3 regions of the Pseudarthrobacter equi genome follow, and region 1 is predicted to be linked to each of the others. Evidence: riboswitches for the same ligand, from Rfam matches in the RefSeq annotation. Region 1 holds a riboswitch; each other region holds the start of a gene.
The links. Region 1 has a riboswitch for S-adenosylmethionine ahead of BLT71_RS02770 (LLM class flavin-dependent oxidoreductase). Riboswitches for the same ligand answer to the same signal wherever they lie in the genome.
Positions count from the first base shown of each region.

Region 2: linked by a shared signal. The riboswitch ahead of metX (homoserine O-acetyltransferase MetX) and the one ahead of BLT71_RS02770 (LLM class flavin-dependent oxidoreductase) in region 1 are both predicted to bind S-adenosylmethionine.
Region 3: linked by a shared signal. The riboswitch ahead of BLT71_RS20085 (DUF1737 domain-containing protein) and the one ahead of BLT71_RS02770 (LLM class flavin-dependent oxidoreductase) in region 1 are both predicted to bind S-adenosylmethionine.

Region 1 is NZ_LT629779.1:617,209-621,479, reverse strand. It holds gene BLT71_RS02775 (NtaA/DmoA family FMN-dependent monooxygenase) at 1-1,119, opposite strand, end outside; gene BLT71_RS02770 (LLM class flavin-dependent oxidoreductase) at 1,131-2,225, opposite strand; SAM riboswitch class IV at 2,261-2,369, opposite strand; gene BLT71_RS02765 (LLM class flavin-dependent oxidoreductase) at 2,585-3,853, shown strand; gene BLT71_RS02760 (rhodanese-like domain-containing protein) at 3,894-4,271, shown strand.
Region 2 is NZ_LT629779.1:1,835,800-1,840,070, reverse strand. It holds gene BLT71_RS08260 (hypothetical protein) at 1-309, shown strand, start outside; gene metX (homoserine O-acetyltransferase MetX) at 450-1,565, opposite strand; SAM riboswitch class IV at 1,578-1,692, opposite strand; gene BLT71_RS08250 (bifunctional o-acetylhomoserine/o-acetylserine sulfhydrylase) at 1,841-3,163, opposite strand; SAM riboswitch class IV at 3,207-3,322, opposite strand; gene BLT71_RS08245 (VOC family protein) at 3,485-4,123, shown strand.
Region 3 is NZ_LT629779.1:4,423,254-4,427,524, reverse strand. It holds gene BLT71_RS20100 (glutamate--cysteine ligase 2) at 1-305, shown strand, start outside; gene BLT71_RS20095 (O-succinylhomoserine sulfhydrylase) at 402-1,610, opposite strand; gene BLT71_RS20090 (rhodanese-like domain-containing protein) at 1,611-2,021, opposite strand; gene BLT71_RS20085 (DUF1737 domain-containing protein) at 2,018-2,296, opposite strand; SAM riboswitch class IV at 2,310-2,424, opposite strand; gene opgC (OpgC domain-containing protein) at 2,664-4,271, shown strand, end outside.

The DNA of each region.
Region 1 (4,271 bases):
GGCGACGAACTGGCGGATGGACTGGCCCTTGTCCTTGGCCTCCGCGCGCCACTGGGCCGCGAGTTCCTTGGCGCTTGCGCCGTGGAAGGCGTTGCCGCGGGTGGGGTTGGTGACGTCCACGACGGGGTCCGTTTCGGGAAGCGGACCGTCGGGGTCGTAATCGGTGAGGGTCCGGCCCCAGAACTGTTCCAGATACGCGATGGACGTCTCGGGGCCCACCTGCTGTTCGCGGACCCATTGGTGCTTCTCCTCCGCCTCGGCCTCGGTGGCGCCAAGGATGAACTCCTGGCCGGGGAAGATCTTCACGTCGTCGGCGGGTCGGCCAGCCTTGAGGGTGCGCGCCACGATGTCCTCGCGGAACCTTTTGGCGTCCTCGAGCTCGGCGTGCCGGGAGAAGATCACGTCGGCGTTCCGGACGGCGAAGTCCCGCCCGTCCGCCGAGTCGCCGGCCTGGAAGAGCACCGGATGGTGCTGTGAGGAGCGCGGCAGGCGGCCGGTGATGTCGACGTCGAAACTTGCGTCCGTGCGCCGGACGGGTGTGATGCTGCCTTCTTCTAGCCAGCGCCCGGCATCCCGGGACCCGGCGATTGCGCCGTCGGCCCAGGAATCCCAGATCGCTTTGGCTGTCTGGACGAAGGCCTCGGCCCGGATGTAGCGGTCCTCGTGCTTGAGGAACCCGCCGCGCCGGAAGTTGGCACCGGTCCAGGCGTTGTCCGTGGTGACGATGTTCCAGGCCGCCCGCCCGCCGGAGAGCAGGTCCAGGCTGGCCAGGCGGTGCGCCAGGTCTGCGGGATCGTTGTAGGTGGTGTTCTGGGTGGCCACCAGGCCGATGTTGGTGGTGACGGCGGCCAGGGCCGCGAGGGCTGTCTGGGCATCGGGGCGGCCGGCGACGTCGAGGTCGTGGATGCGGCCCAGGTGCTCGCGCAGGCGCAGTCCCTCGCCGAGGAAGAACGCGGAGAAGAGGCCGCGCTCCGCCGTCTGGGCCACCCGGCGGAAGGATTCGAAGTCCGTTTGGGACCCGCTCTCCGGAGTCTTCCAGACGGTGGTGTGGTTGACGCCCTGGAAGAAGACGCCGAACTGGATCTGGCCGTTGCCGGCGGGGCGGTGGTGGGTGCTCATGATGCTCTCTTTCAGGCCGCGGCGTAGCGGTTGGCGGGGCGGGGAAGGCCGAAGGTTTCGCGGAGGGTGGTTCCGGTGCGCGGTGCGGCCACACCGGCACGGCGCAGTTCCGGCAGCACCTGGGCGGCCAGTTCGGGCAGGTCAACGTCCAGGACGGCGGGGTGGAGCCGGACGCCGTCGGCTGCCCGGAACAGCTCGACCAGCAGCTCGACGAGCCCTGCCGCACTGCCGACGTACCTGGCGCCGCCCTGCCAGGGTTCGTACGCATCAAGCTCCGCGAGGCGCTCCGCCGCGGCCTGGCCACGGGAGTCGAGGACGACGTCGAGCTCCACCAGGGTGCGCGGGGTTCCGGCCGCTGCTGCCGCAGTCGCCGCGGCCGCCAGTCCGTCAACGGAACCGGCGGCGGCGAGCGCCACATCCGCTTCGACGGCGGGGATCAGGTCCGCCGGTGCGAAGACCACCAGCTGGCCCTGCAGCGGGCGGGGAATGATGGACGGGCCCTTCACGGAGAATCTGTCACCGTCAAAGTCGGCGTAGTGGAGCTTATCCCGGTCCAGGTAACGGCCGGTGGCTGCGTCCCGGATGACAGCGCCGTCCTCCCAGGAATCCCAGAGCCGGCGGCCGGCCTCCACCACGTCCGCTGCCTCGGCCAGGACATCGGCTTCGGCGAGTGCCTCGCGGCCCACGGACTGTGCCTCGGCGGGTTCGTTGGCGGCGCTGACCAGCCAGCCGGCCCGGCCGTGGGAGGAGTAGTCCAGGCTGGCCAACTGCGTGGCCACATGGAACGGCTCGGTAAACAGCGTTCCCGCTTCGGGAACCAGGCCGAGGGAGCGGGTCAGCGGAGCCGCGAAGGCCGCGCGCTGCACGGCGTCGATCCGGCCCGCGATGCCGGTGCTGCCGGCATCCAGTACGCGGGAATCGCGGAAGGTGGCCAGGTGGAAGCCTGCGATGTCCGCGGCCTGCACGGTTTCCCGTATCCGGCCGCCGCCCAGCAGGGCGCCGGGAAGGTGGGCGGCGCGGCGCCACGCAGCCGGGTGGGCGCCGTCGCCATCGAGCTCGAGCGCCACTATTTTGGAGCGCAGTTCAGGTACAGGTGTTGAAGCCATGGTTTCCTTCTTCAGGGCCGCAGGGCGGCCGGGACGACATTCACTTGCCGCGGGGCGGCCAGGTCTGTTTCCGGAGCACCCCGCCACAAAATGCCTGAGGGTTGCCGCAGCACCAGCCGGTCCTTGGCGTGCTGACTCTTGACCTATGGCTTGAATGTAGGAGCCGGTCCAATGCGTTGACAAACGCGGTTGTCGCGCGGCGTCAACGCAGGAAATCCCGCGTCAAACAGCGGTTTTTGGCGTCATCTGGGCTCTTCGGCCCACACCCGGAAGCGGGCTCCGTGACGGCCTGTTTCCCCGGGTTTAGCCCGGTGACAGGGCCGCTTGGGACCGGGTGGGCAGGCTCGTAGGGTCATGCCATGCCTACCGCTTCCGCTGTCCCCCTGTCAGTACTCGATCTCAGTCCAGTCCCTGCCGGGCAGTCGGCCGGTAACGCGCTGCGCAACAGCATTGACCTTGCTGTAGCGGCCGAGGGCCTTGGCTACCACCGCTTCTGGCTGGCCGAGCACCACCTGAACCCCGGCGTCGCCGGTTCCGCCCCGCACGTGCTCTCCGCCCTGGTTGCCGCGGCTACCCGGACCATCCGCGTGGGCACGGCCGCCACCATCCTGGGTAACTACCGGCCTCTGCAGGTGGCGGAGAATCTCGGCACGCTCGCGGCCGTGTACCCGGACCGGCTGGACCTGGGGTTCGGACGGTCAGGACAGCCCAGCACGCCGGCCGCGGATTCGACGGGTGCAGGACGGACGACGGCGGAGCCCGCCTCCGCCGTTTACGGCTCCGGCGCGGGTGCGGGCGGTGCTGGTGCTGGTGCGGACGGCACCGCGCTTCATGCGGGCTCAGCCGGCGCGGGCGCTCCGGCGCAACCGGACGAGGGAGCCCGGGTGGTGGACGGGCTCCTGGTCCCGGCGGCCCGGCGGCTCTTCAATTCCGTCCTCCCGCGGAAGTTCCGCCTCCAGGCCGAACTCCTGGGCCGCGAACCCGGCGACGCGGACAACTTCGAAAGCGACGTCCAGGACGTGATCGGGTTCTTCACCGGCGGCTTCCGGACCCGGCACGGCGAGGAAATCACTGTCACTCCGGCGCGGGGCACCACGCCCCAGTTCTGGATCCATGGTTCAACGGCCGGTCCCAGCGCCCGCCTGGCCGGGAAGCTCGGCCTGCCGTTCGGGGCGAACTACCACGTCTCCCCCGCCACCGTGCTGGATTCGGTGGCCGAGTACCGGGCCCATTTCAAGCCGTCGGCCGCGCTGGCGGAGCCATACGTCACCGTCTCCGCGGACGTCCTGGTGGCCGATGACGGGCAGACCGCCCGCACCCTTGGTGCCGGTTATGCCGCCTGGGTGCACAGCATCCGCACCGGCCACGGCGCCATCCCCTACCCCGCACCCAGTGACGGCGGCCGCCTGGATGCGCAGGCAGCCGCACCCGAAACCGGGGCTCCGGACCTCATCCGGGACCGGGTGGAAACGCGGTTCGTGGGCGGCGCGGCGCAGGTGGCGGACCAATTACGCGACCTGCAGCACGCCACGGGCGCCCAGGAACTGTTGATCACCACCATCGCCCACAACCACCGGCACCGCGTGCGCTCCTACGAACTGCTGGCTGCCGAGTGGGGCCTGGCCTGAAGTTTGTCCCATCACCATCCACACACGAGAAGGAAAAGTCATGACCACTGAAACCGAAACAGACACCCAGCTCGTCACGGCCGCAGAAGCCGCCCAACTGATTGCCGGCGGTGCATTGCTGGTTGACGTCCGCAGCGACGCCGGACGCAACAGCACCGGGGCAGTCCCGGGAGCACTGGTGGTGGACCGCGGGCGCGTGGAGGAGGATTTCGGCCCCGGTTCGGACAAACGCCTGGCGCAGGTTGAGGGCACGGACCAGAAGATCGTGGTGTTCTGCGGCTCCGTGAACGGCTCCGGCCCGGTTGCACGGAAACTTGAGCTGCTCGGTTACGCCAACGCGGTGCACGTTGACGGCGGTTTCCCCGCCCTGCGCGACGCCGGTGTACCGACCACCGGGCCCGTCGACACCGCTAGCTAG
Region 2 (4,271 bases), 1.2 Mb from region 1:
GTCCCCCAGCCCGGGCCCTACCAGTACGGCCAGCCGCCGGTCCCCGGCCAGGGCGGGCAGCCCTTCGGTCAGCCGCCGTACGGGGAGCAGCAGTTCAGCCAGCCTCCCTACAACCAGCCCCAGCCCGGCCAGCAGCAGCCCGGGTACCCCGCGCCGGAACAGCCGGCAGCACCTGCCACTCCCCCGCCGCCGTCGGCCCCGCAGGGATTCCGGGCCCGGAAACTCGCGGAACTGGACCAGAAGTACAGCAACGGCGAAATGTCCATGGAGGACTACATGGCCCGCCGCAGCGAAATCATGAACGGCTAGCCTGCGCCGCAGAAAGCCTCTAAGGGCCTCCGGGCGCCATCACGTCCCCGGGATCATCAATCAGAGGCTTGTTCGCGCCACCTGCCCCTTAAGGGTTCGGATCCGCGGACAAGCCTCTGTTTCATGTGCGGGCCGCGCTGCTAGGCCAGGAACTCCGCCCGGAGCTGGGCGCCCAGCTGGCCGATTTCGGTCAGGAAGCCATCGTGGCCGATGGGCGCCTGGATGAGGTGGACCTCGACGTCGCCAGGCAGTGCCTGGGCCAGCTCGTGTGACTGGGACGGGAAGTAGAGCCGGTCCGATTCCACGGCCGCCACGAAGAACCGGGCACTGGTCCGGGCGAGGGTATCGGCCAGGCTTCCCCGGCCACGGCAAACGTCGTGGCTCATGAGCGCCTCGGTGAGGGCGATATAGCTGTTCGCATCGAAGCGCCGGACCAGCTTGCTGCCCTGGTGGTCCAGGTAGCTCTCCACCTGGTACCGGCCCCTGCCGGCAAGGACCCCGCCCTGCAGCGGCGACTCCGAAGCCTGGGCTTCACGGCCGAAGCGGTACTCCAGCTCGGCGGCCGACCGGTAGGTGATGTGGGCAATGCGGCGGGCGAGCGCCAGGCCGTCCTCGGGGCAGGGACCGCCGTAGTAGTCGCCGTCGTTGAAGTTCGGGTCCTGGCGGATGGCCAGGGTCTGCGCCTGGGCGAACGCTATCTGTTCGGCCGTGCTGGCGGCTCCCACCGAGATGACGGCACAGCGCTGCACCCGTTCGGGGAACGTGACGGCCCATTCCAGGGCCCGGGCGCCGCCCATGGAGCCGCCCAGCACCGCGTACCAGCTCCTGATGCCCAGCTGGTCCGCCAGGCGGGCTTCAGCTTCCGTGCTGTCCCGGAGCGTCACCAGGGGGAACCTGGAACCCCAGGGCTTGCCGTCGGGGCCGGGCGAGGACGGCCCGGTGGAGCCGTAGCAGCCGCCCACAATGTTGATGGAGACCACGAAGAAGCGGTCAGTGTCCACGGGGGCGCCGGGCCCGGCCAGGTGTTCCCACCAGCCTTCCTCGTCGGTGTCCCCGCGGGTCACATGCGTGCTGCCGGTCAGGGCGTGCTCCACCAGGATGGCGTTGCTGCCATCGGCGTTCAGGGTCCCCCACGTTTCGTACGCCAGGGTGACGTCCGGCAGGAATCCACCGCCCTCGAGCTGCAGGCCACCGATGGAGGCATAGCGGACAATTCCGTGTTCGGGTGCGGTTGTACGGGCGACGGTAACCGTCATGGCAAGACCTCTTCTACGCGCTTGCCCGCCGTCGTTTACCGGCAGGCCAGGTCTTCACCCGGGGCACCCCGCCGCGGAAGGAGGGTTGCCGGCCAGCAAGCCGGGGCTGTCACTGGCACTCATGACCTGGTTCGAGTGTACGAAACACCCCCCGCTGATGGCCAAGCATGTGACTGGTTGTGACTTGGCGGTCCGCGCTGCCTTTCCCGGACGGCTGACCGGCGGAAAGGGAGGCCGGCCGCCTGGCCGGCCTCCCGCCGTCGTACGTCTTTGGCTTAGCCGGCCGCGCCCTTGGCGGCCCGGAAGCCCGCCTCAAGGTCTGCCAGGATGTCATCGATGTGCTCGATGCCCACCGACAGCCGCACCAGGCCGGGGGTCACGCCCGCTACCGCCTGCTGTTCCGGCGTCAGCTGGCTGTGGGTGGTGGAGGCAGGGTGGATCACCAGGGACCGGACGTCGCCGATGTTGGCGACGTGCGAGTGCAGTTCCAGGGCGTCGACGAACCGCTGCCCCGCTTCGGCTCCCCCGGCAAGGTTGAAGGCGACGACGGCGCCCGTCCCCTTGGGCCCGTACTTGCGGCCGCGCTCGTACCAGGGGCTGGACGGCAGGCCTGCGTAGGCGACGGATTCGACGTCGTCCCGGCGTTCCAGCCAGCGGGCCACCTCGGTGGCGTTGGCCACGTGGCGTTCCACGCGCAGGCTCAGCGTCTCCAGGCCCTGGGCGATCAGGAAGGCGTTGAACGGCGAGACGGCCGAGCCGAGGTCCCGCAGGAGCTGGACGCGCGCCTTGAGGATGTAGGACAGGTTTGCGCCGAGGAGGCCGTTTTCCCCGAGGTCCCTGCCGTAGACCAGGCCGTTGTAGGTGGGGTCCGGGGTGTTGAAGCCCGGGAACCGTTCCGGGTCCTTGCTGAAATCGAACTTGCCTGAGTCGACGATGACGCCGGCGATCGCCGCTCCGTGCCCGCCGAGGTACTTGGTGGCCGAGTGGACCACGATGTCGGCGCCCCATTCCAGGGGACGGATCAGGTACGGCGTGGAGAGGGTGTTGTCCACGATGAGGGGCACGCCGGCCTGGTGCGCCACCCCGGAGATGCCTTCGATGTCCAGGACGTCCTGGCGCGGGTTGGAGACCACCTCGCCGAAGAACAGCTTGGTGTTGGGCTGCACGGCGTCCCGCCACTGGTCCAGGTTGTCCGGGTCAGCCACGAACGTCACGGTGATGCCGAACTTCTTCAGCGTGTGGGCGAACAGGTTGTAGGTTCCGCCGTACAGGCTGGGGCTGGCCACGATGTGGTCGCCCGCCTCTGCGATGTTCAGGATGGCGAAGGTCTCCGCGGCCTGGCCGGAGCTGAGCAGCAGGGCGCCGAGTCCCCCTTCGAGGCTGGCGATGCGCTGCTCCACGGCCTCCTGGGTGGGGTTGCCGATGCGGGTGTAGATGGGGGCCAGTTCCGCCAGGGCGAACCGGTTGGCCGCGCTTTCGGCGCTGGGGAACACAAACGAGGTGGTCTGGTAGATGGGCAGGGCCCGGGCGCCGGTGGCGCCATCGGGCTCCTGGCCGGCGTGGATCTGGCGGGTTTCGAAGGACCAACCGTTGGACATTCAAGGCTCCTTTGACATGGGCCCGGCATGCTGTGAGCACCGCGGGCCGCGCTTGCCGCCCGGCCGTTGCCGGACAACCAGGTCCTCACCCGGGGCACCCCACCGCGGATGGAGGGTTGCCGGCCAGCGAGCCGGGGCTTGGCGCTGGCACTCATGACCTGCGCCCAGTGTAGGAACACCTTGGCGGCGGCGGACAGGATTGTGACGAACATGGTCTCCGCGGCTGCCGGCAGGGCGGAAAACTGATCCCCAAGAAAATGGAAATTTCGAGTAAGGCAACCCTAAGCTGAGAGCCCGATCACAAAGTGCCAAGATGTTGGCATGCGCATGGATCACGTCTCTTACGCCTGTGAACACGATGGCCTCGCGGCCACTACCGAACGAATTGCATCTGCCCTCGGCGTTGAGGCAGTGAAAGGCGGGGTACATCCCCGGTTCGGAACCCGGAATATGATCATCCCGCTCGCGGGCCACAAGTACCTCGAAGTGGTGGAGGTCCTTGACCACCCCGCCTCGGACAAGGCTCCCTTTGGACAGGCCGTACGGGCCCGTTCCGCGGCGGGCGGCGGCTGGATGGGCTGGTGCGTCGAAGTGGACGACCTCGCCCCGTTCGAGGAGCGCCTGGGCCGCGCGGCCGTCAACGGCAACCGCAAGTTCCCGGACGGCCGGGAACTGGTGTGGAAGCAGATCGGCATCCTGGGACTCATCGCCGACCCCCAGGTCCCGTACATGCTCAAGTGGCAAGGCGACCCGTCGCTGCACCCGTCCAACGCCTATGACAGCAGCCTCAAGATGAGCTGCCTGACCATCGCCGGCTCCGCTTCGCGGGTCACCGAATGGCTGGGCGAGCCGGTGGAGAAGCCGCTGGAGGACGTGGCTGTCGAATGGGTGGCCCCGCACGGCACCCCCGGCATCCTGTCCGTCACGTTCGAAACCGCCAATGGAGCCGTCACCCTCTGACCCTCCACCTGTGGTCCGGTTGCACACCGGACCACAGACGCGGACGCCTGTCCGCACCAGCTTCGGCCGCTATCAGCTTGTGACAACGGCGTCACCTGCTGATAGCGGCCGAATCCGTTTCCCGGCGAATCCACTCCCCCGGCGAGAC
Region 3 (4,271 bases), 650 kb from region 1:
ACTTTGGCAACTTCCGTCCGGCACGCGCCGCCGATGTGGTCCGGTCGCTGGTGGATTACCTCGCCCCGGTGCTGGACGAACAGGGTGAGCTGACACTCGCCCGGCAAAGCGTGGAGGACATCATTGCCCGCGGCACGGGCTCGGCTGAGCAGCGCCAGGTGCGGGAAAAGGCACTGGCCGGCCAGCCCGAGGACTTCGGCTTCGGCGCAGTGGTGAAGCACGCGGTCAGGGTGACCATGCGCGACGCCCTGGATCCTTCGGAAGTGGACACCGTTCCCGAACTGCTGCGGGTGCGGCAGTCCTAGACCGCACTGCCGGGCGGGTCGCCGTCACAACCAGGCAGGGCCCGCCGCCGGCGACGCCGTCCGTGTCCGGATCAGCGCCGCCGCAGCGGGAGCACCCTAGATCTGCTTGAGGGCCTGTTCCAGGTCTCCGATGAGGTCTTCGGCGTCCTCCAGCCCAACGGACAGGCGCACCACGCCGTCGGTCAGGCCGATCGCGGCCCTGCCCTCCGGGCCCATGGCCCGGTGCGTGGTGGTGGCCGGGTGGGTGATGAGGGACTTGGAGTCGCCCAGGTTGTTGGAGATGTCGATGACCCGCAGCGCGTCCAGCAGTGCGAACGCGGCCTCCTTGCCCGTGCGGCCGCCGGACGGTGCCAGTTCGAGCGTCAGCACCGTGCCGCCGGCCTTCATCTGCTTGGCCGCGAGCCCGTACTGCGGGTGGGACTTCAGGAGCGGGTACTTCACCCAGCTGACGGCGGGCTGCTGCTCCAACCATTCCGCGAGCCGCAGCGCCGTGGCCGAGGAGTGGCTGACGCGCAGTCCCATGGTCTCCAGGCCCTTGGCGAGCACCCAGGCGTTGAACGCGGACAGGGCGGGCCCGGTATGGCGCATCAGTTGCTTCACGGGACCGTCAATGAATTCCTTGGTACCCAGGATGGCCCCGCCCAGCACCCGGCCCTGGCCATCGATGTGTTTGGTGCCGGAGTACACAATCACGTCCGCCCCCAGCTGGCCGCAGCGCTGCAGCAGCGGAGTGGCGAAGACGTTGTCCACCACCACCGTGGCACCCGCCGCGTGCGCAAGTTCGCTGACCGCCGCGATGTCCACGATTTCCTGCATGGGATTGGAAGGAGACTCGAAGAAGACAGCGGTGGTGGGCTCGGACAGGGCGGACCGCCACTGGTCCAGGTCAGGGCCGTCGACGAACACGGTCTCCACGCCCCACCGCGGCAGGATTTCGTTGAGGATCACGAAGCAGGAGCCGAACAGCGAGCGGGCAGCCACCACCCGGTCCCCGGCAGCCAGCAGCGCGCCGAGGGCCGTGAAGACGGCGGACATGCCGGACGCCGTCGCAAAGCATGCCTCGGTGCCCTCCAGCAGGCGGAGGCGTTCCTGGAACGTGGCCACCGAGGGGTTGCCGTAGCGGGAGTAGACGAAGCGTTCGTCTTCGCCGGTGAAGGCGCGTTCGGCAGCGGCGGCGGACTCGTACACGAACCCGGAGTTGAGGAAAATCGCCTCGGACGTTTCCTGGAAGTTGGTGCGGTCCAGCCCCCCGCGGACGGCCTGGGTGTCAGGGCTCCAGCCGGCGGCATCTTCGTTGAAGGTCACTTAGTTCTTTCCGAGGTTGGTGGGCAGGCCGCGGTTCTTCCAGCCGTTGACGGTGCGTTCGCCGTAACGGTCCGGTTCGCCTTCGAAGCCTTCCAGGACGTTGTAGGAGATGAAGCCCGCCCGGGTTGCCGCCGTAGCCGCCGCAATGGAGCGCTGCCCGGAGCGGCACAGGAACAGCAGCTCGGTGCCGCGGTTCTCCGGGCCCTGCTGCTCAAGGTCGGTTATGAATTCCGGGTTGGGAATGCCGCCCGGAAACGTCCACTGGATGAACAGAGGATCGTTGTCCGTGGCCTTGGTGTCCGGGATGCCAATGTGCGCCCATTCGCCCTCAGTGCGGACATCCACCAGGATGGCGCCCTGCTCCAGTTTGGCCCAGGCCTCCTGGGGTGTCAGGTCTCCTGCGTAGCTCATGCGTGGCCCTCGCCGTCGAATTCGGGTTCTTCAGTGGCGGATTCCAGGTGGTCCACAGCGGTGGCGACGGCGGCGTCCGCGGAGGCGATGGCTGCCGGGAGCACCACGGCCTGGGCCACGATGACGCTGCTGCCGTTGAAGGTCACTGCCGGGCTGCCGTGCAGCACGTACCCTTCCGCCAGGGCAGCCGAGATCCGCTCGCAAAAGGCGCGGTCGTCCGGGCCGCTGATCAGGCGGTAGGACAATTTCTCTTCAGGGACAGGTGCGTCAGACATGACGGATCTCCTTCTCTCACGCTTGCAGCTCGAATCGGTCGATATGCCGAGTATTCACCTGAGGCACCCCGCCGTGGAAGGAGGGTTGCCGACCGGCCAGTCAGGGCTTGGCGCCGGTACTCATTACTCCCCAAAAACGTAACACCTGCCGCCGGGAGCCGCACCGCCGCCGTCGTCATCTTCCGTAACTGAACCGGAAACACAGGGTCACAGGCGTGCCGGGCGCTTTCCGGGCAGCGCCCGACGGCGGCATTGCCGCAGGTGGGCGGGTTTTACGCTGCTTCCTGCATGCATTCCCGGCGGGCTTCGACCGATAAAGTACAGGTGGGGCCGCTGCCCCATCAGGTCTTCGGCACCGGGGGGTTCCATGAGCATGCGTACATCCGCGCGACGACGCACCAAACCTTCGGTCCAATCGTTCCGCGCGGGCGCGTCGAGGGTGTGGACATTCCTTGCCGTTGTGCTTCTGGCAGCGTGTGCCGTGGTGCTGCCCGCAGGCGCCGCCAGCGCCGCCGACCTTAACCCGGACGAGGGAAAACCCCTGCTGGGCGCGGTGCTGGAGTGGGGTGAAGATTCCGCTGCCGGTTTCGCCGAACGGCTTGGAGCATCTCCCGCCGCCTACGGCCACGACCTCGCCCTGCCGTACCGCCCCTCGGAGCAGAACAACCTCCGGGGCTTCCTGGAGCAGGCGTCACTCCAGGGTTCGCATGCGATGTTCACTGTGAAGCCCACTGTGCCGCTCGACCAGATTGATGACGCTGCCGCAGCGTCCTTTGCCGCGGAAGTGCGGCGGCTGACATCGGGTTTCACCGGGCAGGTGCTGATCCGTTTTGCCCCGGATATGAATGCCAGCTGGGTGGAATGGGGCCAGCAACCCGGCGCGTACCGGGACGCCTTCCGTGCGGTGTCCGCGGCGTTCAAGAAGTCCGACGGCGGTCCGCTGATGGTGTGGGAGCCGTACCTTGGCAAGGACTATCCCTTCGCCCGGAGCCGGAACGCGGCAGCACCCGGCAGCGGGGGTTTCGCATTGCTCGACACCAACGGTGACGGAACCTGGGACGGGGCGGACAGCGCCTACGGACCGTACTACCCCGGCGACGACGCCGTGGACTGGGTGGGCCTGACCGCCTTCCACGACGATACGGCCGGCGGGGCGGCGGTGAACACGGTACCCAGGGCGGGCGAGCTGCGGGAGATGCTCACAGCCTCCGGCGGGGAAAACTTCTACAGGGACTATTCAGCCGGGCGCGGCAAGCCGTTCGTGCTGCAGACCGCCGCGTTCTACAGCCCGTCCTCCGGAGGCGCCTCCGAAGTGGACGTCAAGGCCGGCTGGTTCGACCAGGTGGTGGGGGCCGCCACGTCCGCCGAGTTCCAGAAGACTGCGCTGGTGGTGTGGGACGAACGGACCAGCACCCGGGACACTGGAGTGGCGAGCATCAGTTGGCTGCTGACCGGCAACTCTGCCGTGGCCGAGGCTGCCCACGCGCGGCTGAAGGATTCGTCAATGGTCACCGGACCCGTCACGGAAGTAGGCACAGGCGGCAGCTATGTCCGGGCCAACACCCTGACGGGCGCCGCAGCCTGGACAGTGGGCGCGGCGCTGATCCTCCTGCTGGTGGCACTGTGGCAGGTTCCCCGCAGGGTGAACGCCGCTACCGCCTGGGGCTACGCCGACCCCTCCAAGCGGGATTCCCGGGTGGACCTGCTCCGCGGCATGGCCATCGTCTTCGTGGTGGTCAACCACTTGGGCATGACATCGCTGTTCCAGCTGCTGACCCAGGAGGCAGTTGGCTTCGTCAGCGGCGCAGAACTGTTCGTGCTGTTCTCCGGGCTGGTGGTGGGCATGGTCTACGGCCCCCGGGTGCGCGAGGACTTCGGCACCGTGCTGGACCTGACGTCCCGCCGCGCCGGCAAGCTGTACCTGACGGCGCTGGTGGTCCTGATCGGCGTCTTCCTGGTTTCGCTCCTCCCCATT